DNA from 2 places in the Arthrobacter sp. JDC6 genome. Region 2 is predicted to be linked to the other one. Evidence: predicted binding sites of a transcription regulator. Region 2 holds the regulator's gene; the other holds the start of a gene.
What was found. Region 2 encodes LexA, which represses DNA repair genes until DNA is damaged. Its sites were predicted from a motif close to TCGAACANNTGTTCGA; they were not measured.
Positions count from the first base shown of each region.

Region 1 (11,492 bases), 1.7 Mb from region 2:
GTGGACGGTGTTGCGGGCCACCAGCATGAGGGCGGTGTCCAGCACGTCCTGGCTGGTCAGGGAGGTATGCACGGCCTTCCCGGCACCGATCCCGGCGCTGTCCAGCGCGGCCACCTTCTTCCGGAGGTCCGCCAGCAGCGGAATGACCGGGTTGCCGCCGCCCTGGGCACGCAGCGCGATGTCGGCGAGGTCGTATCGCCCTGCCTCGGCAGCGGAAGCCACGACGGCGGCAGAACCGGCAGGTGCCAGGCCGGCCCGTTGCAGCACGGCTGCCCAGCCCGATTCGACGGCGAGGATCGCCGCCAGCACTGCCCGGTCCCCCGTCAGCGCCGCCACCAACGGTGACGCTGATACGGGACTGAGCAGGCCGGCGTCGGCCTCTTCCGCGAAGGCGCGCAGATCTCCCGGGGCGGCGTTGGTCACTGGAAGTCCAGGAAGACCGTCTCGCCCTCACCCTGGAGGCGGATGTCCCAGGTGAGGCCGCCGTCAGGGTCGCGGCGGGCGATGAGCGTCTTGCGGCGCTCCGGATCCAGCGAGCTGAGCAGGGGGTCGTTGGCCAGCGCCTCGGCGTCCTCAGGCAGGTAGATGCGGGTGAACAGCCGGTTGGTCAGGCCGCGGGCAAAGAGCGCCACGGAGATGAACGGCGCCGCGCCCGGTTTGGTGGGGCCGGGGTTGACCGTGGTGAACGTGAAAACGCCGGAGTTGCCCACGGCGCCGCGGCCCCACCCGGTGAAGGTGTAGCCGTCGCGGACCAGGGAGCCGGTGCGCTGGACAACCCTGCCGTCGGCGTCCGGCTGCCAGATTTCCAGGATGGCGTCCGGGATCGTGTGGCCGGCGCCGTCGTAGACGGTGCCCTGCAGGCGGATGGAGCCCGGGAAGCCGGGAGGCAGCAGCTCGTTGTCCTTCTCGAACGGAAGCGCATAGCCATAGAAGGGGCCAACGGTCTGGCCCGGGGTGGGAACAAGTTTGGTGCTCATTTTCCTACTCCTCGTCACCTTCTGCGCCGAGCGCCTCGTTTTCGGTCCAGGTCCGCTTGGGCCCGGTCAGGACGATGTCCCAGTTGTAGCCCAGGGCCCACTCGGGCTCGGTGAGGCTGTGGTCGTAGGTGGCCACCAGGCGGTCGCGGGCGTCCTGGTCCACGATGGTCTGGTAGATGGGGTCCAGCGGGAAGAGCTGGTCGCCCGGGAAGTACATCTGGGTGATGATGCGCTGGGTGAACTCCGTGCCGAACAGCGAAAAGTGGATGTGGGCGGGTCGCCACGCGTTCAGGTGGTTCTTCCAGGGGTAGGCGCCGGGCTTGATGGTGATGAACCGGTAGGAGCCGTCCGGGCCGGTGATGCAGCGGCCGATGCCGGTGAAGTTGGGGTCGATCGGGGCGGGGTGCTGGTCGCGCTTGTGGATGTAGCGGCCGGACGAGTTCGCCTGCCAGATTTCCACCAGCTGGCCGGCCACCGGGCGGCCGTCGCCGTCCAGGACCTTGCCGGCGACGATAATCCGCTCGCCCAGCGGTTCGCCGTTGTGCTGGATGGTCAGGTCGGACTCCAGGGCGTGCACGTCCTGGTGCCCGAACGCCGGCGAGTACAGCTCGATGGTCTCCGGATCCGCGTGGTGCAGGCTCTTGGTGGGGTGGCGCAGGATGCTGCTGCGGTACGGCGGGTAGTCCAGCCGCGGCTGGGTTTCCGGCTGGGCGCCGTCCTTCAATGCCCGCTGGTAGGCCTCGCCGATGGCGTTGATCTCTGCGCTGAGGTCCGCCTGTGACTCGATGGCCTTGTCCAGGGGCTGGTGGGCAGCCTTCGGTTCGGCCGGGGGCACGAGTTCCTCCGACTCCAGCTCGGCGGTGATGTCTTCCGGCATGGCTGGCTCCTTTCTGATCTGTTCGGTTTCTTGCGTCCGGGGTTGTGTGGTGCGGTCTAAGGCGTGCGGTGCAGCGAGTCGTACTGGACGGCGTGGCGCACCGGAGCATTGGGGGCGCCGTAGCCGTCGTAACCGCCGCGGCGTTCCACCATTTCGAAGAACACGCTGCCCACGGTGGCGGTGTAGAAGTGCAGGAATTCGCCGTCGGCGTCGCGGTCGAACAGCAGGTTCAGCTCCTGCAGGGTGGCCAGGAACCCAGGCTCCAGGTCGAACCGGGCGTCCAGGTCCTCGTAGTAGTTGGCCGGGATCTGCAGGAATTCCAGGCCCCGTTCCCGGGCTGCCCGGGCTGTGGCCACGAGGTCGTCCACGGCAAAGGCGATGTGCTCCTGGTAGGTCTTGCGGACCTCGCTCCGTGCCTGCTGGATGGGGGCGAGGTTGAGCACCAGCCGCACCGCGCCGTCGGAGGTCTGCATGACCTGCGAGCGCACCAGCCCGCTGGGGCTTGGCACCTCCGCGAACGGCTGCGGCTCCAGGGCCAGGGCGCTGGTGTAGAAGAGGACAGCTTCGTCGAAGTGCTGCCACGGCTGGGCAAGGTTGACGTGGTCGATCACGGCACTGGCTCCGGTGGACGGGTGCTCCAGCCCCTCCCCGAACTCGTGGGTCCACGCCGCCGTGCCGTCCGGGCTGCCCTGGCAGAGAAAGATCTCGGTGGAATCGGGCGCGGAGATGCCCTGGAAGACTTCCTCGTCGGCCTGCACCTTGCGGGCCACCACGGGGGCCTTGAGCTGCTGGGCGCGCGCCGAGGCAATCACGGGGGAATCGACGTCGAACCCCAGTGCGGCAATGGCCGGCTCGGCATGCCGGGCCGCCTGTTCGTTGATGATCACCCGGGCCTGGCCCATGGTCCACAGCTGGACGTCCTTGGTGCGGTGCCTGCCCTCGAAGGCGAAGCCCAGCTGGCCCAGGAGTTTCTCCAGCTGCGCGGTGTCGTCCGCCTTGACCTCGGCAAAGTTGAAGCCCGCGGGTTCGTTCACCTTGGGCAGGGTGGCAAGTTCCATGGGGTAACGACGGCGGAGCGCTGCTCCGTTGCCTGGTGCGGCTTCGGTACCGGCCAGCCATTTGGCGCTCTGTTCTTCAAGCCAGATGAGCGACCGCATGGCATCCACGGCCGTCCGCTCCACGTCCGACTGGCGGAAAACGTCATTGAAGACTTCCAGCGAGACGGGTCCGGTGTACCCGGCCCGGACCACGTGGCCCATGAACTTGGCCAGCTCAAACTGGCCCTCGCCCGGGAACACCCGGTAGTGCCGGCTCCAGGACAGCACATCCATGGAGAGCTTGGGGGCGTCCGCAACCTGGACGAAGAAGATCTTCTCCGGGTTGAATGCCTCAATGTGGGCGGTTTCCCAGTCCCGCGACAGGATGTGGAAGGAGTCCAGGCAGGTGCCCAGATTGGGATGGTCAACCATCTCCACCAGCCGGTAGGCATGCTCGTAGTCGTTGACGTACTTGCCCCACGCAAGCGCTTCATAGGCCACCTTGACGCCGTGGTCGCCGGCCAGGTTGGCAAGCTGTGCCAGCTGCTCGGCGCGGAGGCCGTCGTCGTCGATGGTGGCGGTGGCAACGTTGGAGCAGACCAGGATGGTGTCCATGCCCAGGCGGGCCATGAGCCGGAACTTGGCCTCGGCCCGGCGGAGGTTGGCCTTCAGCAGGTCCGGGCTGACGCCGTCGAAATCCCGGAAGGGCTGGTAAAGATCCAGGCCAAGGCCCAGGTCGGCGGCCAGCTTGCGGACGTCCTCGGGACTCAGCGGGGACGTCACCAGGTCCTGCTCGAAGATCTCGATGCCGTCGAAGCCTGCGATGGCGCAGGCCTGCATCTTCTCTTTGAGGGTTCCGGACAGGCAGACAGTGGCGATTCCGGTGCGCATCAGGCAGCCACCTCTTCCGCTGCCACGAGCTCCAGGAAGTGGGCGCGCATGCGGTCCGGGTCCGCGTCCAGGCCGGTGAAGATCCGGAACGCGTCCGCGGCCTGGCCCACGGCCATCCGGCCGCCGTCCAGGACGTCGCAGCCCTTGGCCCGGGCGCCGCGGACCAGTTCCGTGTCGATGGGGCGGTAGACGATATCCGCCACCCAGTGCCGGGACTCCAGCAGGTCCAGGTCCAGCGGCACGCCGGGGTGGGCGGCCATCCCCACGGGGGTGCAGTGCACCAGGCCGTCGGCCACGCGCATCAGCTGCGGCAGCTCCGCCGTCGTACCTGCCGTGACGGTGCTGTCCGGGAAGAAGCCCTGGAGCTCGGCGGCCCGGGCTGCCGAGCGTCCCGGGTCCACGTCCACCAGGTGCAGGGTCCTGACGCCGGCGGTCAGCAGGGCGTAGGCGACGGCAGATCCGGCACCGCCGGCACCGAGCTGGACCACGCGGTCCAGCGACGCCCCGGGGAGGCCGGAAGCCAGTGCCGCGGCGAAGCCGGAGAAGTCGGTGTTGTAGCCGATGAAGCGGCCGTCCCGGATCACCACGGTGTTGACGGCGCCCAGGCGGCGGGCGTCCGGGGAGATTTCGTCAAGGTGCTCCAGGACCAGCTGCTTGCAGGGATGGGTGATGTTCAACCCATTGAAGCCCAGCGTCCGGGCGCTCTGCAGGATGCTGCCGACGGACTCGCCCGCCAGGCCCAGCTCCAGGAGGTCGATGGGGCGGTAGAGGTAACGCAGGCCCTGCACGTCACCTTCCCGTTCGTGCATGGGCGGCGTGAGCGACGGCGTGACACCGTCTCCAACCAGTCCCACGAGGTAGGACTCAGTTCGAATACTCATCCGTGCAGCTCCTTTGGTAACGGCACCGGCAGTGTCCATGCGGGGATGGGCTGCGCCGGTGATAGGGATTACAGTACAGCATTTGTTCACTTCTCGCACTACTGTTCGAGATACGAACTAAATATTTTGAGTAACGGCACAGGCGCCTTAGCCGCGCTGCGGAAGGCGTGCAGCCAACTCGGCTGCCGCATCGACCAGGACGGGGACGTGGGCCTCCAGCTCCTCGAGGCTCAGGCGGAAGACCGGAACGGCCGTCGCCAGGGAGGCAAAGGCGTGACCCTGGCTGTTGAGCAGGGGCACCGCCACGGCACGCATGCCGGCCTCGTTCTCCTCATCCATGACCGCGTAGCCGCGGCGGCGCACCTCCTCGATTTCCGCCCGGAACGCGTCCCGGTCGGTGATGGAGCGGGCGGTGAGCGCCTCGAGCGGGAGTTCCGCGAGCAGCCGCTCCCGTTCCGCATCCTCGGCGAATGCCACCAGGGCCTTGCCGACGGCAGTGGTGGACAAGGAGCCCAGGTGGCCCGGATCGCTGGTGACGCGGAAGATCTGCGGCCCGTCCACCTTGCTGACGGTGAGGTGGTGCAGGCCGTCGCGGACGCTGAGGATGGTGGCTTCCCCGGTCTGCTCGGTCACCCGGCGCAGGATGGGCATGGCAGTGCCCGCGAAACCGTGGTGGTTGGAGACCCGCTGGCCCAGCTGGAAGATGCGCAGGCCCAGGTGGTAGCGGCGGCCGTCCGGCTCGTAGTCAACAAAGCCGTCACGGGTCAGGGATCCGAGCAGCCGGTAGGTTGTGCTGAACGGCAGTTCCGCGCGGCGGGAAATTTCCGCGGCGCTGGCACCGCGGGGTTCGTCCCCCAGGAGGACAAGCAGGCCCAGGGCCTTGCCCACCATGTCCGTGCGTTCCGCAGGACGCGCGCCAACCTTCGCCTCCGGGGGCATGGTGTTCACGGGCTCCGTGGCGGCAGGGGCAGCAGCGGATTCTTCATTGACCGCTGTGGTTTGGTTCACACTCATGGCAATCATGTTGCCACAATGTGAGAGCTATTTCTAGATGGTGATTATTTTCTTGACAGGTGACTGCCCTCACAGTCATAGTTTCTATATCGCACAAGTAGCTCCCACCATGTGGCTACTGACGCCGGGTCTTCTTCCGGACTCCAGCCGCATCGCGCCCCGCCCGCACCAAGGCAGCGGCGGCTGCGACCTCCAGATCCATCCGCGACAATGTCGTCACACCAAAGGAACACCATGAGCCAGACACTTCCGTCCGCCGGGGCGGGTGCCCTCACCCGTGCCGGGACGCCCAGGAAAGCAGCCCTCGCCAGCTTCCTGGGCAGCGCCGTCGAATACTACGACTTCTTCATCTTCGGATCCGCTGCGGCGCTGATCTTCCCCAAGGTCTTCTTTCCCGATGCAGACACCAACGCTGCCATCATGTCCTTCGCCACCTTCGGCTTCGCCTACGTGGCACGTCCCGTGGGCGCCATCATCCTGGGCCACTTCGGCGACCGGGTGGGCCGCCGGAAGGTCCTGATGTTTACCCTGCTGCTCATGGGCGCGTCGACGTTCGTGATCGGCTGCCTCCCCGACTTCCACACGGTCGGCTGGTGGGCCCCGGTCCTGCTGGTGCTGGCCCGCCTGTGCCAGGGCCTCTCCGCCGCCGGTGAGCAGGCCGGCGCCTCGTCCATGACCCTGGAGCACGCTCCGGACAACCAGCGTTCCTTCTTTACGTCCTGGACCCTCACCGGTACCCAGGGCGGCCAGATCCTCGCCGCCCTGGTCTTCATCCCCGTCCTGGCCCTGCCGGATGAGATCAAGTACGGCATCGGCTGGCGCGTCCCGTTCTGGCTCAGCGCCGTCGTGGTCATGGTTGCCTTCTTCATCCGCCGCACGCTGCACGAGCCGCCGGCCTTCGAGGAAGCGCAGAAGAACGCCCAGATCTCCAAGCTCCCGGTGGCCGACCTCCTCAAGGGCCACTGGCGCGACGTCCTGCGTGTTGTCGCCTGCGCCTTCATTGCCGCCGTCTCCACCGTCTTCGGCACCCTGGCCATCAGCTACGCCAAGACCGTGGCCGGAGTGGACGGCACCACCACCCTGTGGCTCGTCGTCGGGGCCAACCTGGTGGCCCTGGGCACCCAGCCGCTCTTCGGGAAGCTCGCGGACAGGATCGGCCGCAAGCCCGTCTTCATTTACGGCGCCGTGGCCAGCGCAATCCTCACCCCGCTGTTCCTGCTCAGCCTGGAATCCCACAGCATCCCGTTGATGTTCGTTGCAGCCATCGGCTTCTTCTCCTTCGGCTACGCCGCCTCCAACGCCGTGTGGCCGTCCTTCTACGCCGAGATGTTCAGCACCAAGGTCCGCTTCTCCGGCCTGGCCATCGGCACCCAGCTCGGGTTCCTGATGGCTGGCTTCGCCCCGGCCATTGTGGCTGCCATGGGCGGCATCCAGGCGGGCGGCTGGGTCCAGATCAGCACCTTCACCGCCATCATCTGCGCCATCGCCGCCGTCTCGGCACTCACGGCCAAGGAGTCCTTCCGGACCCCCACCAACCTGCTGGGCGTGAAGTAGGCGCCGAAAGCGTCACACCAGCCCGGTTTTAGAGCCGGAAAGCCCGCCATTCCCCCAAATGGCGGGCTTTCCTTCGTGAAAGATGGGCTGCTTCGGAAGCGTCCCGCAGGGCACTTACCCCCGGCCGGTCGCCAGCACCGAGGCCAGGTCAAAATTGACCGGTTCCTCCAATTGCTCATAGGTGCAGGACTCCGGGTCCCGGTCCGGTCGCCAGCGGTTGAACTGGGCCGTGTGGCGGAACCTGTCGCCCTCCATGTGGTCGTAGCGGACCTCCACCACCAGTTCGGGCCGCAGTGGGACGAAGGACAGGTCCTTCCCGGCGCTCCACCTGCTGCCTTCGGCGTTCCGCGGCGTCCGTTCCCCTTCTTCCTGCTTGCCCCACGCCCACGGGTGGCCCTCGAAGCCGGTCACCAGCGGCTGGAGTTCTTCGAACAGTTCCTTGCGGCGCTTCATGGGGAAGGCGCCGATCACGCCCACGCTCGCCAGGCCGCCGTCGTCCTTGTAGAGGCCCAGCAGGAGGGACCCGATAGCATCGGGACCGCTCTTGTGGAGGCGGTATCCTGCCACCACGCAGTCGGCCGTGCGCTCGTGCTTGACCTTGAACATCACCCGCTTGTCCGGCTCGTACCGGCCGTCCAGCCGCTTGGCCACGATGCCGTCCAGCCCGGCGCCCTCGAACTGTTCGAACCACTGCGCGGCCGTGGCTTTGTCCGTGGTGGCAGCTGTGAGATGGACCGGGGCGCTGCTGGCCGCGAGCGCCTTCTCCAGCGCGGCCCGCCGCTCAGAAAAAGGCCTGCCGGTGTAGTCGTCGTCGTCCAGCGCCAGCAGGTCGAACGCCACGAAGCTCGCCGGGGTTTGTTGGGCCAGCAGCTTCACCCGGCTGGCCGCGGGGTGGATGCGCTGCTGCAGGGTGTCGAAATCCAGCCGGTCGCCGGACGCACCGATAAGGATGATCTCGCCGTCCACCACGCAGCGCGGCGGCAGGTTTTCCTTCAGTGCCGCAACGAGCTCCGGGAAGTAGCGGGTCATGGGCTTCTCGTTGCGGCTGCCGATCTCCAGGTCATCACCGTCGCGGAAGATGATGGACCTGAAGCCGTCCCATTTTGGCTCGTAGCTGAGGTCCGCGCTTCCTGGAATGCCGTCAATGCCGCTGACGGCCTTGGCGAGCATGGGCGGGACGGGCGGCATCACGGGAAGTTCCATAGTGCCCATTCTTGCCCGGCCAGCGCCCTGCACGGTAGGGCGGCGCGGCGGCGGAGTGGTTTTCAGCCTGCCAGCAGCCAAACCACCAGCACCAGCACCGGCGCCGCGGCGGCGGTGGAGAGCAGGATGGTTTCCCGCGCCACCGCCACCCCCCTCCCGTACTTGCTGGCGAACAGGAACACGTTCTGGGCCGAGGGAAGCGCCGCCATGAGCACTACGCCCAGCAGCATGTGGTGGTCCAGGTTGAAGAGGAAGCGGCCGACGACGAACGCCACCGCCGGCATCACCGCGGACTTGAGTGCCGTGGCAGTGAGGATTTCGGCCGTGTGGCCGCCGCTTCGAAGCATCTTTGTTCCGTGCAGCGACATCCCGAAGGCCAGGAGCACCACCGGCACTGCAGCACCGCCCAGGAGCGTCAGTGGAGCCATCACCGGAGCCGGAAGCTGCACATGGAACGCGGCCAGGACCACGCCCAGGAGCGAGGCGATGATCATGGGGTTCCGGAAGGGCTGCGTCAGCATGAGCCGGGGCGAAAACCGGCCGGCCTCGGAGAGGTCCAGCAGGGTCAGGACCAGCGGGGCGAACAGGAGCAGCTGGACCAGCAGGACCGGAGCTACGGGAGTGGCGTCCCCCAGGGCATACAGCGTGATGGGGATGCCGATGTTGTTGGCGTTGACGTAGGAGCCCGCCATCGCGCCCACGGCCGTCTCCGCGAGCGGCCGCGGAAACCAGATCCGGCTGGCGGCCACATACAGGAGGGCCGTGACCGCCGCCGTGATCATGGCGAGCGGAACGTATGCGGAGAGGACCACGGAGAGGTCCGATTTCAGCACCACGGTGAAGAGCAGCACCGGGTTGGTGATGAAGAAGGCGGTCCGGGTCAGCGCCGAGATGGTGGGTTCATCGCCCAGGCCGCAGCGTGCGGCGATGTAACCCACGGCAATGACGACGCCGATCACCGCCAGTCCGATCAGCACACCGCCCACGTGGGGTACTTCCTTCCGCTCCCGCCGCATCCTGCCGCGCCGCAGGACAAAGTACTACAAGTCTCAAACTTATCGGACAAGCGGTCCCGACATTGCCAGGTGGGCCGCGTGACCCGCTGCCCGCGGTGTGCGCTGTGTGAAAAGATCAACCATGCACGCAATGCAGCACTCCAGCAAGCTTGAAAACGTCCGGTATGAGCTCCGCGGGCCAGTCCTGCAGGCGGCCAAAAACATGGAGGCCGAAGGGCACCGGATCCTCAAGATGAACCTCGGGGACACGGCGCCGTTCGGCCTGGAAGCACCTGAATCCGTGGTGGTGGACATGATCCACCACCTTCGCGGCGCCCAGGGCTACAGTGACTCCAAGGGCATTTTCACGGCGCGGACCGCCATCTCGCAGTACTACCAGACGCGTGGCCTGATGAACATCGGGGTCGAAGACATCGTGATCGGCAACGGCGTCAGCGAACTGATCTCCATGTGCCTCCAGGCGTTCATGGAGAACGGCGACCAAATTTTGGTCCCGGCACCGGACTACCCTTTGTGGACCGCCGCCGTGACCCTGACGGGCGGAAAACCCGTGCACTACGCCTGCGACGAGGCGGAGAACTGGTGGCCGGACATGGCCGACGTGGAGGCAAAGATCACCAGCCGCACCAAAGGCATCGTGATCATCAACCCGAACAACCCCACCGGCGCCGTCTACCCCCGCCACATCCTGGAGCAGTTCGCGGCGCTGGCCCGGAAGCACAACCTGGTCCTGTTTTCGGATGAGATCTACGAGAAGGTGCTGTACGACGACGCAAAGCATATCCACACCGCGTCCGTGGCTGAGGACCTGTGCTGCCTGACGTTCAGCGGACTGTCCAAGGCCTACCGGATGCCTGGCTACCGGGCAGGATGGGTGGCCATCACCGGACCGCTTGCCGCTACCGCCGCCTACCGTGAAGGCCTTGAGCTGCTTGCCTCGCTGCGCCTTTGCGCCAACGTTCCCGCCCAGCATGCCATCCAAACCTGCCTGGGCGGCTACCAGAGCATCGAGGCGCTGGTGAAACCCGGAGGCCGGCTGCGCGAGCAGCGGGACCTTGCCCATAGACTCCTTACCGCCATTCCCGGCGTGACCTGCGTGCCGGCGTCGGGCGCCATGTACCTGTTCCCGCGCCTGGACCCGGACCTGTATCCCATTGCCAATGACGAAAAATTCGTCCTGGACCTGCTCCGGGACCAAAAGATCCTGGTCTCCCACGGCTCGGCCTTCAACTGGCCCGCGCCGGACCACTTCCGGTTTGTCATCCTCCCCTCGGTGCTGGACATCGAGGAAGCCGTCCGGCGGATTTCCAGCTTCCTGGCCGCCTACCGCAACGGCACGGACGAATAACGCCGGGGACATGTAAGCAGAGGCAGGAAACCGCAGCGGCGCGAAGAACTAACCGGGCGCTAACCACGGGGAAACCGCTACGCAACATTCCCGGCCCACACTGGGTAGTGCAGGCAAGAGCCGGCACCAGCTCCAGCCAGGAGGCCCCCGATGTTGAAGAAAGCGACCACGCATGTAACCAGAGTCCGCGCCCTGGACCAGCTCCACCGCGGTGACGAAATCGAAGCCCGCCTCTCCGTAGGCCCTTCCTACGACGACGTGGTGATCCGCCGCGGCAGCGTGCAGGAAACGGCGCCCGGCATTGGGGTGGTGTGGATCCTGGACCGGATCACGGGGGTCCGGAAAGCAATCAATACGGACGAATGCACCGTCTGGCGTGTGGCATAGGGACCTGGATGCGGGGCTGCGGGCGTAGTCAGTAAGGACTGCCCGCCACCGGCCCGCCTCCCGGTCAGCCGCCGGCCACGGACTGGATCACCAGTACTTCCTGGCCCGGCGCCACCCTGGTATCCAGGCCCTGCAACCGCCGCACCTCGTCGCCGTTGACGTAGATGTTGACGAACCGGCGCAGCGCACCGGTTTCGTCACGGAGCCGCCGGCCCAGCACCGGGTAGTCGGAGGCCACCGCATCAAGCAGGCTTTCCACCGTTACCGGCCCGTCCGCGGGCGCAGTCAGTACGGACTGCCCGCCGGC
Region 1 covers NZ_CM151278.1:49,934-61,425, reverse strand. The annotation lists gene ACV095_RS00305 (lyase family protein) at 1-423, opposite strand, end outside; gene pcaG (protocatechuate 3,4-dioxygenase subunit alpha) at 420-977, opposite strand; gene pcaH (protocatechuate 3,4-dioxygenase subunit beta) at 982-1,854, opposite strand; gene ACV095_RS00290 (bifunctional sugar phosphate isomerase/epimerase/4-hydroxyphenylpyruvate dioxygenase family protein) at 1,911-3,782, opposite strand; gene ACV095_RS00285 (shikimate dehydrogenase) at 3,782-4,663, opposite strand; gene ACV095_RS00280 (IclR family transcriptional regulator) at 4,811-5,677, opposite strand; gene ACV095_RS00275 (MFS transporter) at 5,912-7,231, shown strand; gene ACV095_RS00270 (ATP-dependent DNA ligase) at 7,346-8,434, opposite strand; gene ACV095_RS00265 (AEC family transporter) at 8,497-9,420, opposite strand; gene ACV095_RS00260 (pyridoxal phosphate-dependent aminotransferase) at 9,572-10,798, shown strand; gene ACV095_RS00255 (hypothetical protein) at 10,949-11,185, shown strand; gene ACV095_RS00250 (MoaD/ThiS family protein) at 11,250-11,492, opposite strand, start outside.
Region 1: a site for LexA is predicted at 4,757-4,772, ahead of ACV095_RS00285 (shikimate dehydrogenase). Genes of this name have one in related genera too.

Region 2 (11,492 bases):
GGCTGGCCCGCCGAATCCGTGGCGCCACCAGCGCCGGACAGGGCTGCCGCGATATGTCCGGGCAGCTGGCGTGCTGGCTGCCGCCCTGGCTCCTCGACGTTAGGCATGGGGTCGATGTCCGCCGGGTCAGCGCCGGCCGGCGACGTCGAGGGCTTCGGGCAGCGTGAAGGCTCCGGCGTACAGGGCCTTGCCCACAATCGCGCCTTCCACGCCCAGCGGGACCAGGGACCGGAGGACCTTCAGGTCGTCCAGGCTGGAGATGCCGCCGGAAGCCACAACCGGCTTGCCGGTCTTTTCCACCATCTGGCGGAGGAGTTCGACGTTGGGGCCCTGCAGAGTGCCGTCCTTGGTCACGTCGGTCACGACGTAGCGGGAGCAGCCGGCCTCTTCGAGACGGCCAAGGACCTCCCAGAGGTCCCCGCCTTCCTTGGTCCAGCCGCGGCCGGCGAGGGTTGTTCCGCGGACGTCGAGGCCCACGGCGATTTTGTCGCCAAAGCGTTCGATGGCCCGGCGGGTCCACTCCGGGTTCTCCAGTGCTGCCGTTCCCAGGTTGACCCGGGCCACGCCCAGGTCAAGGGCGGCTTCCAGTGTTTCGTCGTCGCGGAGGCCTCCGGAGAGCTCCACCTTGATGTCCAGCCGGCCCACGACTTCCCGGAGCAGGTCTGCGTTGGAGCCGCGGCCGAAGGCGGCGTCCAGGTCCACCAGGTGCACCCATTCGGCGCCTTGCTGCTGCCAGTTCAGCGCAGCTTCAAGGGGGGTGCCGTAGCTGGTTTCACTGCCCGCCTCGCCCTGGACCAGCCGGACGGCCTGGCCGTCGACGACGTCGACGGCTGGCAGCAGTTCAAGTACCGGCAGGTCATGTGCGGTGGTCATACTCATCCTCGGTGTCGATTTCGGTGCGGAAAGCAGGTCGCTGGGTCCGCGATGCTGTTGGGGTGAAGTTGGCGGCCCTCGCGCTGTGGGCTGTGGTCAGTTTGCCGGCAGGGTCAGCAGGTAGGCCGCCACCAGTGACATGGCGGCCAGGACGTAGAACGCCACCTGTGTCCAGAGTGGCTTGCGCTGCTGCCGGAATGAGATGCCGCCACCGATGAGGATGCCGGCGAGGCCCATCAGGAGTACCGACCACATCTAGGCGTCACTGCCGGCGTCCGCCGGTGCTGCAGCGGATTGACCGCCGGCCGGTTTCCGCAGGCCTTCCACCCAGTTGCGCAGGAGCCGCGCACCGGCGTCGCCGGACTTTTCGGGGTGGAACTGGGTGGCGCAGAGGGGGCCGTTCTCGACGGCGGCGATGAAGGGGCCGCCGTGTTCGGACCAGGTGACCAGGGGCGGCGCCATCCGTGGCTGGATGACGTCGAAGTTCCATTCCTGCACGCCGTATGAGTGCACGAAGTAGAAGCGTTCGTTTTCGACCCCGGCAAAGAGTTTGGAGCCTTCCGGCACCTTGACCGTGTTCCAGCCCATGTGCGGAACCACCTCCGCGGGGAGGGCCTCTACCTTGCCGGGCCATTCGCCAATGCCTTCGGCTTCGGTGCCGTGTTCCACGCCGGCTTCAAAAAGGACCTGGAGGCCCACGCAGATTCCAAGCACGGGGCGTCCGCCTGCCACCCGCCTGCCGATCAGCCTGATGCCGTCCACGGCCTTGAGTTCGCGCATGACGGTCTCGAACGCACCTACGCCCGGAACCACCAGGCCGTCCGCGTTCAGTACATCCTCGGGCTTGGCGCTCAGGACTACTTCCGCGCCGGCACGTTCCAGTGCCCGGACTGCGGACCTGACGTTCCCGGAACCGTAATCGAGCACGGTGACCGTGGGTTTGCCCTCAGGTGAAGGCAGCTTGCCTGATGCTGACGGATCGATGATCGCCCCGTCTTTGAGGACCTGGCCGCTCACAGCGCCCCCTTGGTGGAGGGGATGCCTTCAACCCGGGGATCGGGTTCGACGGCGGCGCGGAGGGCGCGGGCGAAGGCTTTGAACTGTGCCTCGACGATGTGGTGCGGGTCCCGTCCGGCCAGCACGTTCATGTGCAGGCAGATGCCGGCGTGCAGTGTGATGGCTTCGAAGACGTGGCGGGTCAGGGAACCGGTGAAGTGACCGCCGATCAGATGGTACTCCTGCCCGGCCGGCTCGCCCCCGTGCACCAGGTACGGGCGTCCGGACACGTCCACCACAGCGTTCGCAAGCGCTTCGTCCAGCGGAACGGTGGCCTCACCGAACCGGCGGATCCCCGCCTTGTTCCCGAGGGCGGTCCGCAGGACCTCGCCGAAGGTGATGGCCACGTCCTCAACAGTGTGGTGGACATCGATGTGGGTGTCACCCGTGGCCTTGACCGTCATGTCGATCAGGGAGTGCTTGCACAGGGCCGTGAGCATGTGGTCGTAGAACGGCACGGAGGTATCGATGTCCGATACGCCGGTTCCATCGAGGTTGATCTCCACGAGCACGGAGGACTCGCTGGTGGCACGCTCCATGCGGGCGGTCCGGGCCGCAGCCGTATTCGATCCGGTGGGACTCATGGTGAAGGATCCTTTGTGGGAGAAGAAGTAGTTCAAGGCGCCCAGCGCCGCAGTATCAAGTCTAGGCGGGAAGCGCGGCCTGGCCCGCAAGGATGCGTTCCAGGGAGGTAAGGAAGGCTGTGGTTTCCGCCTCAGTGCCTGCGGTGACCCGAAGGTGGCCGGGGATGCCCACGTCGCGGATGAGCACTCCGGCGTCCAGCAGCTCCTGCCATACCTGGTGCGGATTTTCCAGGCCCCCGAAGAACACGTAGTTGGAGTCCGAGGCGGCAGGCTTGAGGCCCATCCTGGTCAGTTCGGCCACAATGCGGTCCCGCTGCGCCTTGATGTCCTGGACATCGGCCATCAGTGCCTCGCGGTGTTGGAGCGCGGCCAGTGCGGTTGCCTGGGTAATCGCGGACAGGTGGTACGGAAGGCGCACCAGCCGCAGGGCATCGGTGACCTCCGGGGCCGCGGCCATGTAGCCGAGGCGGGCGCCGGCGAGTGCGAAGGCCTTGCTCATGGTGCGGGAAACTATCAGCCGCTCCCGGCCGGGCAGCAGGGTCAGGGCGCTGGGCGTGCCGTCATGCGCGAACTCGTGGTAGGCCTCGTCGACGATCACCACGGTCTGGCTGTCCTCGCCGGCGTCATAGACAGCCTCCACAACGTCAAGCCCCAGGCCGGTCCCCGTGGGGTTGTTGGGCGAGCAGAGGAAGACGATGTTGGGCCGCAGCTCCTCGACCTGCCGGGCGGCGGATTCGGCGCTCAGGTCGTAGCCTTCCGAGCGCACTCCCGTGATGTATTGGGTGTCGGTTCCGCTGGCGAGCAGGGGGTACATGGAGTACGTGGGTGGAAAGCCCAGGGCGGTGCGGCCGGGGCCGCCGAAGGCCTGGAGGATCTGCTGCAGGACCTCGTTGGAGCCGTTGGCTGCCCAGAGGTTTGATTCGTCGAGCCCGTGCCCCAGGTATTCCGCGAGAGCTTTCCGCAGGTCGGTGAATTCCCTGTCCGGGTACCGGTTGAGGCCTGCAGCTGCTTCCGTGACCGCCGCGCTGATGGCGGCGCGCACGTCCGCCGGAACACCATGGGTGTTCTCATTGACGTTCAGCAAAATGGGAACGTCCAGTTGGGGTGCCCCGTAGGGGGTCAGCCCGCGAAGATTGCTGCGGAGGGGAAGTCGGTTCAGACGCTCTAGCTGGTCGTTCACCTGAACAGTTTAGTTGCCGCGGCAACTACCGGAAAATGTGACGGATTCTGTTCGCCACCGGCGTTGCTGTCCCGGTCATCTTTCTCAAAGGCCAACACCAGGTGCCGCTCAGTGCGTGGGGACGAACAGCTGCTGCCCCGGCAGCACAGCGGCGGCCGGAAGGTTGTTGAGCTGGACGATGTCCGCCACCACGTCCCGGGCATCGCGGTCCGGAGCAACAGCGCCTGCGATGCTCCACAACGACTGACCCGCCTGCACCGTCACGGTGACCGTCGGCGTCACGGCCAAATCCGCAGCTGAATCGGATGCCTTGGCCGGTGCGTTGAAAAGTCCGGACAGGGACAGCAGGAGTACCGCAAGGAGCACAAGCGGAACTCCGATCAGGACGATCCGCCCCCGGCGGGTCAGCCGCAGGGGCGCTGCTGACGGCGTCCGGCGCTGCGAGGGCTTCCGGGTCTGCAGGGAAACGCGGTGCGTAGGTGAAACCTGGTGAAGAGATAAAGCTGACATGAACTAAGCCCTCCTGGACCTGCCGTGCTGCCCGGGTGTCCGCCCGCTGCCGCCCTGCCGTTCACACCGTATCCGGAGCTTCTCCGGCCATGTTTTCGAACGGGGCAATCGCTGGTTAGAACACATGTTCGAACTTTGCTTGTTAAGTTTTAGCACCTATCAACGAACAATGTCGAGACTCGCTAGAACAAATGTTTGAAAAAGCAATGTGGCTGGCCTAGCTTTGAACCAAAGAACAACCACCACTGAAGTTGAACAGCAGGGTCTGACAATGACAGTGGGAGTCCTTCCGGCGGCGCTGTGGAACAGGCCGCAACGGAAGATCCGGCGGCAAGCGAAAGGCATTGGCGAATATGGCAGCAGCAGCCGCCGGGGGCAGGACCGCCCCGCAACCCAGGAAGACCGCCAAGGGCTTGACCCCCCGGCAGAAGAAGATCCTCGAGACCATCCAGCGCTCGGTCAATGACAACGGCTACCCGCCCTCCATGCGGGAGATCGGCGACACGGTTGGCCTGGCCAGCCTGTCCAGCGTGACCCACCAGCTCTCGCAGCTGGAGAAGCTGGGTTACCTGCGGCGCGACCCCAAACGGCCGCGGGCCATGGAGGTGCTGATGCCCCTCACGCTGGACAGCGGAAGCAATGCCGCCGGCGCCTCCCCCGCGCCGCAGGCCACGGGCGGCGGTGCCACGGTAACGGAGCTGCCCACCGCGCTGGATACGGCCATGGTTCCGCTGGTTGGCCGGATTGCTGCCGGCGGTCCCATCCTCGCTGAGCAGCTCGTGGAGGATGTCATGCCGCTCCCCCGCCAGCTGGTCGGCCAGGGCGAGCTCTTCATGCTTAGGGTGGCCGGCGACTCCATGGTGGATGCCGCCATCTGTGACGGTGACTGGGTGGTGGTGCGGCGCCAGGCGGACGCAGCCAACGGGGACATCGTTGCTGCCCTGCTGGATGACGAGGCAACCGTCAAGACATTCCGCCAGCGCGACGGCCACACCTGGCTGCTGCCCCAAAACACGCAGTACGAACCCATTCTGGGCGACCATGCCACCATCATGGGCAAGGTTGTCTCGGTCCTGCGTTCCCTCTGACCGGGTCTCCCGCGAAGGGACGGCCTGCCGGAAATTGCACGGCGGCTGCCCCCGCTGGCGTCGTTCGCCGGCCGGGCCCTACGTGGCCGCGTCCGCGCCCAGCCTGGCCAATGCCGCCAGCGCCTTGCTGCGGTCCGTGGTAGCCCAGAACGGCGGCAGAGCGCCGCGGAGGAATCCGGCGTAGCGCTCTGTTGCCAGCCGGGAATCCAGAACGGCCACCACTCCCTTGTCTCCCGTGGACCGGATCAGGCGGCCGGCACCCTGGGCCAGCCTGATGGCGGCATGCGTGGCCGAGACGGACATGAAGCCGTTTCCGCCGGCCTGGGCCACGGCACGCGAACGCGCGGTCATCAGCGGATCATCCGGCCTGGGGAACGGGATGCGGTCGATCACCACGAGGCGGCAGGAGCCTCCCGGAACGTCAACCCCCTGCCACAGGGACATAGTCCCGAAGAGGCAGGTGTCCGGTTCGTCGGCGAACTGCTTCACCAAAGCGGTCATGGTCGACTCGCCCTGGCAGAGGACAGTCACATCGAGCTTCGGCCGCAGGGCGTCGGCAGCCTCTTCGGCAGCCCGTCGGGATGAAAACAGGCAGAGGGCACCCCCGCCGGACGCTTTGATGAGCGCTTCCAGTTCCTCCAGCGCCTCCGGCGAAACGCCGCGGCCCGGCTTTGGCAGGTGGCCGGCCACGTAGAGGATGCCCTGTTTCGGGTAGTCGAAGGGCGAGCCGACATCCACACCCGTCCAGCTGGGTGCGCCGTCGCCGATAAGGCCCAGTCCCCCGGCCGCGGGTTCAAATGCCGAGCCAATGGCGAGGGTTGCGGACGTCAGCACGACGGTGTGCCCGGCGAAGAGTCCTTCCCGGAGCCTGCCTGCCACGGACAGCGGCGCGATGTTGACCAGGACCGGGGCATTGTCATCGGGCTGGGAATATCCCTGGCCGGGATCGAACGTGCCGGCCCGGGAAAACCACACGACCTCGCGGTTTTCACGGGCAGCAATAAGCCGCTCACACAATTCCAGGATGAGCATGAGGCGGGACCGGGCCAGCTGCCGGCCGCCGTCGGCCGTGGCGTTGCTGTCCCCCTTGGAATCGGACAACGCGGCCCGGCACGCCTCCCGCAACTGGTCCATGCAGTCCAGCTGTTCGTCGTTCAGCCCGTTGGGAAGCAGGCCGCTGGGCGCACCGGCGAGGGCCAGTTCAAGGTTTGCGGCTGCGGCGTTCAGCGCGTCCACCGTGATGGCGGTATGTTTGCGGGCGCCGGAAGCGGCAGCGTGGACCATGGCCACCGACAGCTGACCGGACACGGCTCCGGTGACCCGGTCCTGCAACTCGTGCGCTTCATCCACCACCACGACGTCGTACTCGGGCAGGACTGCAAGTCCTTCGAAGGCGCTGACGGCCAGCATGGCGTGATTCGTCACCACCACATCTGCCTCGGCTGCGTCCTGCCGGGCCAGCTCGCTGAAGCACTCGGCGGCCATGGGGCACTTTTGGGCCCCCAGGCACTCCATGGAAGTGACGGAGACCTGGCGCCAGGCACGGTCCGTCACACCAGGCAGGAGCTCATCCCGGTCGCCGGTGGCCGTCTTCTCCGCCCACTCGCGGAGCCGCACCACCTCCTTGCCAAGCTGGGACGAGGGTCCGCCCACGGAGGCGGCAAAGTGCGGGACGCTGGTGTCTTCGCCCAAGGAGAAAAGCTGACCCTCGGAAGGCTCCTCGGAGGGGAACCCGCCTTCCAGTTTGTGCCGGCAGACATAGTTTGACCGGCCTTTCACCAAGGCAACCTTGACCGGCCGTTCCAGGGCCGGGGTGATGTTCTTCAGCAACCGCGGCAGGTCCCTGCCAACAATCTGGGTTTGCAGGGCCAGCGTGGCCGTGGACACCAGAGCGGGCTTGTTGCTCTCCAGGGCGTGGGCGATGAGCGGCACCAGGTAGGCCAGCGACTTGCCCGTGCCCGTGCCCGCCTGGACCAGCAAGTGGTTGCCGGTTTTGATGGCCCGGGCCACCTGCCGGGCCATCTCGTGTTGTCCGGTGCGGCTTTGTCCGCCCATGCCGGCGACGGCGCGGTCGAGCAATTCGATGACGAACTGCTCGCCGGCCGTCTGCGCGGTTTCGCCGGCGGCGGGGTCACTCATTGACGATGAATGGTTCCAGTTCGGACGCCAGGCCCTCGCGGACCTTCACCGCAGCCCTGGTACCTGCCTCAACGTGGTCAACGCTGAGGATTTCAGCGTCGGACTCATGGAGCTTGCTGACCAGGTCTCCGCGGTCATACGGGATGAGGAGTTCCATCTTGACCGAAGGCCGGGGAATGGCTTCGCTGATGGCCTTCAGCAGTTCCGGGATGCCCTCACCCGTCCGGGCCGAGACCACCACATGCCGCGGTTCGCGCTGCTTCAGGCGCTCCACCACGAACGGGTCAGCTGCATCAGCCTTGTTCAGCACGATGATCTCCGGCACCTTGCGGGCATCAACTTCGCTGAAGACCTTCCGGACGGCGGCGATCTGCCCTTCGGGGTCCGGATGCGACACGTCCACCACGTGCAGGATCAGATCCGAGTCCGCCACTTCCTCGAGGGTCGAACGGAAGGCCTCCACCAGCTGGGTGGGCAGCGAACGGACGAATCCGACGGTGTCGGCCAGGGTGTATCCCAGGCCGTCCGCGGTTTCCGCCTTGCGGACGGTGGGATCCAGGGTGGCGAACAGTGCGTTCTCCACGAGGACTCCGGCGTCCGTAAGCCGGTTCAGCAGTGAGGACTTGCCGGCGTTGGTATACCCGGCAATCGCCACGGAGGGCACTTCATTACGACGGCGGTTGGCCCGCTTGGTCTCGCGTGCCGGCTTCATTGCGGCGATTTCACGCCGCAGCTTCGCCATGCGGGTACGGATCCGGCGCCGGTCCAACTCGATCTTGGTTTCACCAGGACCGCGGGAGCCCATGCCGGCGGCAGCGCCACCCACCTGGCCACCGGCCTGGCGGGACATCGACTCACCCCAGCCGCGGAGGCGCGGAAGCAGGTACTCGAGCTGCGCGAGCTCCACCTGCGCTTTGCCTTCACGGCTCTTGGCATGCTGGGCGAAGATGTCAAGGATCAGCGCCGTGCGGTCGATGACCTTGACCTTGACGATGTCCTCAAGTCCGCGGCGCTGGGAAGGCGCAAGTTCAGCGTCCACCACCACCGTGTCCGCGCCCGTGGACATGACGATGTCTTTGAGCTCCAGTGCCTTGCCTGACCCCAGGAAGGTTCCCGGGTCCTGCTTGTCACGGCGCTGCACCATGCCATCCAGTACCTCCGAACCGGCGGTCTCGGCGAGGGCTGCCAGCTCACGCAGCGAGTTTTCGGCGTCGGCAAGCGTTCCCTCGGACCAAATCCCGGCCAGGACCACGCGCTCCAGGCGCAGCTGGCGGTATTCAACTTCGGTGACGTCTTCGAGCTCGGTGGACAGGCCTGCCCTTCGGCGCAGCGCGCGCCGTTCCTCGAGGTCCTGCTGGTCGCCGTCGTATGTTGAGTGTTCTTCGTCGAGGCGGGAAATGGCCTGCGCCTTGCCGAGCACCGCTTTTCCATTGCCGCTGCTCTCACCGCCGGGCGTGCTGACAGTCTTGGCCGGGACGTCCTTGGCGAGGATCCGGTCGATAACAGCCTGGATTTCCTGTGGACTCATGTCCTGGGCGGCTGGATCGGAACCGGTGTTGGGCTGGCTGGTCATGGTCTCCTTTGAAGATTCGGCAATTCCAGAATAGTGCTGATTGCTTGGAAGTTGGAACGTATTCGCGCTGGGCTGACGGCCTGCGGTCATGCAATTCTCCTGGTTGTCTCGCGGCCGGCTGCGATGCCGGGGCCGGGATGCCGCGTCAGAAGAGCGGCAGGGCTAAAAAGGCCGGAAAAATAGCGGGAAGTGCAGCAGGAGGCTGACTTTCGAGTATCGTCCGGCGGCCGGGCAGAACAGATGCGTCTGGCCGGTGCACAAGCGGAAGGCTGAAAAACCTGCATCGCTGCGGGACGGGCTGTCGCTGGAGGACAGGCTGCGGGGACGGGCGTGGCCCGTGCCGGCTACTCGAAGATCAGGAACATGCCATCCAGCGTAGCAGAGGGGGTTCTGCACGGTTTCCCATTACGCTGCAAGGGGAACTACTCTGGCCAGTTATGGAGTCCGCACACTATTTCAGCACGTCCCCCGCCGGCCCCTTTACCCGTAAGCCACTCACGGTGGAGCTGGCCGGCGAGACCCGCAGGCTCCACACCTCCGCGGGAATCTTCAGCCCGGACGGGATCGACAAGGGCACCGCAGTGCTCCTCGCCGATGTTCCGGCGCCGCACCCCCAGGGGAACCTGCTGGATATCGGATGCGGCTGGGGGCCCATCGCACTCACCATGGCGCTGCTGGCGCCCGGGTCGACGGTCTACGCCGTAGACGTCAACGAACGCTGCGTCGCCCTGACCAACGAAAACGCGGCCGCGCTGGGGCTGTCCAACGTCGTCGCCAGTACACCCCAGGAGGTGGACGCCGGCGTCAGGTTCGACACCATCTGGTCCAACCCGCCCATCCGGATTGGCAAGGACGAACTGCACGCCCTGCTGAAGCTGTGGCTTCCGCGCCTCGCGGACGGCGGCACGGCATGGCTGGTGGTGCAGAAGAACCTGGGCTCGGATTCGCTCCAGCGCTGGCTGGCCGCCGAACTGGACAGTTCCTTTACCGTGACCCGCGAGTCAACGTCCAAGTCCTTCCGGATCCTGAAGGTTACGAAAGCGTCCCGCTCGCCACAATGACGGCGGGGCCGCTGAGTTCCACGTGCTCGTGGCCGGCGGTGCCGGCGAAGAACTTCACGCCCACCACACCTCCGGGAACGTTGACCCGCCAGGCATCAGGGGCTTCCGCGCCGGCCCAGTGCCGGATGGCGACGGCGGCAGCACAGGCCCCCGTTCCGCAGGACTGGGTCTCCCCCACGCCTCGCTCATGCACCCGCATGGTCACGGATCCGACGCCGTCATGGACCAGAGGCTCCGCAGGGACGACGAACTCCACATTGGTCCCATTCACAGGGACCGGATCGACCTTGGGAGCAGTGAAGAGGCGGGTGCCTTCGAGCTCGCTGAGTTCCGCGAGGGCCACTACGGTGTGTGGGTTGCCCATGCTCACGGAGAGGGCCGGCCGGGGAACTTCCAGGCCGTCGGCAGTGACCAGGGAATCCATCGCCTTGGCGCTGGCCTCCCCGGGGAATATGAACTCCCACGGGCCCATGTCCACCGCGTAACCGTTCCCTGTCCGGACCACGGTCTTGACCCCTCCGCGGGTGCCGATGGTGAGTGATCCGCCGTCGGGCAGGTCGATCAGGCCCTCGGACCGCAGGAAGTGGACGAAGACCCGCACGCCGTTGCCGCACATTTCAGACAGTGAGCCGTCGGCATTGCGGTAATCCATGAACCATTCGGCGTCCGGGGCATCGGTGAGCAGTTCCCGGCCTTCCGGCAGGAAACGGGACGGGACAGCCCTGATCAGGCCGTCGGCGCCGATTCCCCGGTGCCGGTCGCAGAGCGCTGCGGCCTGGTCTGCGCCGATGGCGTGCACCCCCTCGGGATCGGCCACCAGGACGAAGTCGTTGCCGGTGCCATGCCCCTTGGAAAAGCGGAGCCCGCTCAGTGCGTGCAAGGCGGTCCCAGTGGCTTCTGCGGGGGTTGCATTCATGGTCACAAGCGTAACGGCGGATGCCGCCGGTGCTGAAACTGCGGCTACCGGCCCGGATCCTGGACGCACACCTCGGCCGCCTTACCCGTCAGCTCCGGGTCCTGCCAGTCCAGCCAGGTGATGCGGGGGTCGGCGCGGAACCACGTCAACTGGCGGCGGGCGAACTGCCGGGTGGCCACGATTGTTTCCTCTGCGGCCTGCTCAACTGTTGACGTGCCGTCGATGACCCGCAGGAACTGTGAATAGCCCAGTGCACGGGATGCTGTTTTGCCCTGCCGAAGGCCCCGCGCGTCCAGCATCCGGACCTCCTCCAGCAGGCCGGACTCCACCATCCGGTGAACCCGTACCGCCAAGCGCTCCCGCAGGACCTCCCGGTCCACGCTCAGGCCCACCTGAACCGCAGGCTGGTAGTACTCGCGGCGCGGCATGAAGGAACTGAAGGGCCGTCCGGTAAGTTCATGGACTTCCAGTGCGCGGATAATCCGCCGGGCGTCCGAGACCCTGTCCGCGGA
Region 2 covers NZ_CM151278.1:2,851,599-2,863,090, forward strand. The annotation lists gene ACV095_RS13245 (SseB family protein) at 1-107, opposite strand, end outside; gene priA (bifunctional 1-(5-phosphoribosyl)-5-((5-phosphoribosylamino)methylideneamino)imidazole-4-carboxamide isomerase/phosphoribosylanthranilate isomerase PriA) at 127-873, opposite strand; gene ACV095_RS13255 (hypothetical protein) at 970-1,128, opposite strand; gene hisH (imidazole glycerol phosphate synthase subunit HisH) at 1,129-1,890, opposite strand; gene hisB (imidazoleglycerol-phosphate dehydratase HisB) at 1,887-2,513, opposite strand; gene ACV095_RS13270 (histidinol-phosphate transaminase) at 2,575-3,693, opposite strand; gene ACV095_RS13275 (LysM peptidoglycan-binding domain-containing protein) at 3,802-4,203, opposite strand; gene lexA (transcriptional repressor LexA) at 4,557-5,291, shown strand; gene ACV095_RS13285 (ATP-dependent DNA helicase) at 5,370-7,430, opposite strand; gene hflX (GTPase HflX) at 7,423-9,003, opposite strand; gene ACV095_RS13295 (class I SAM-dependent methyltransferase) at 9,441-10,064, shown strand; gene dapF (diaminopimelate epimerase) at 10,036-10,980, opposite strand; gene miaA (tRNA (adenosine(37)-N6)-dimethylallyltransferase MiaA) at 11,025-11,492, opposite strand, start outside.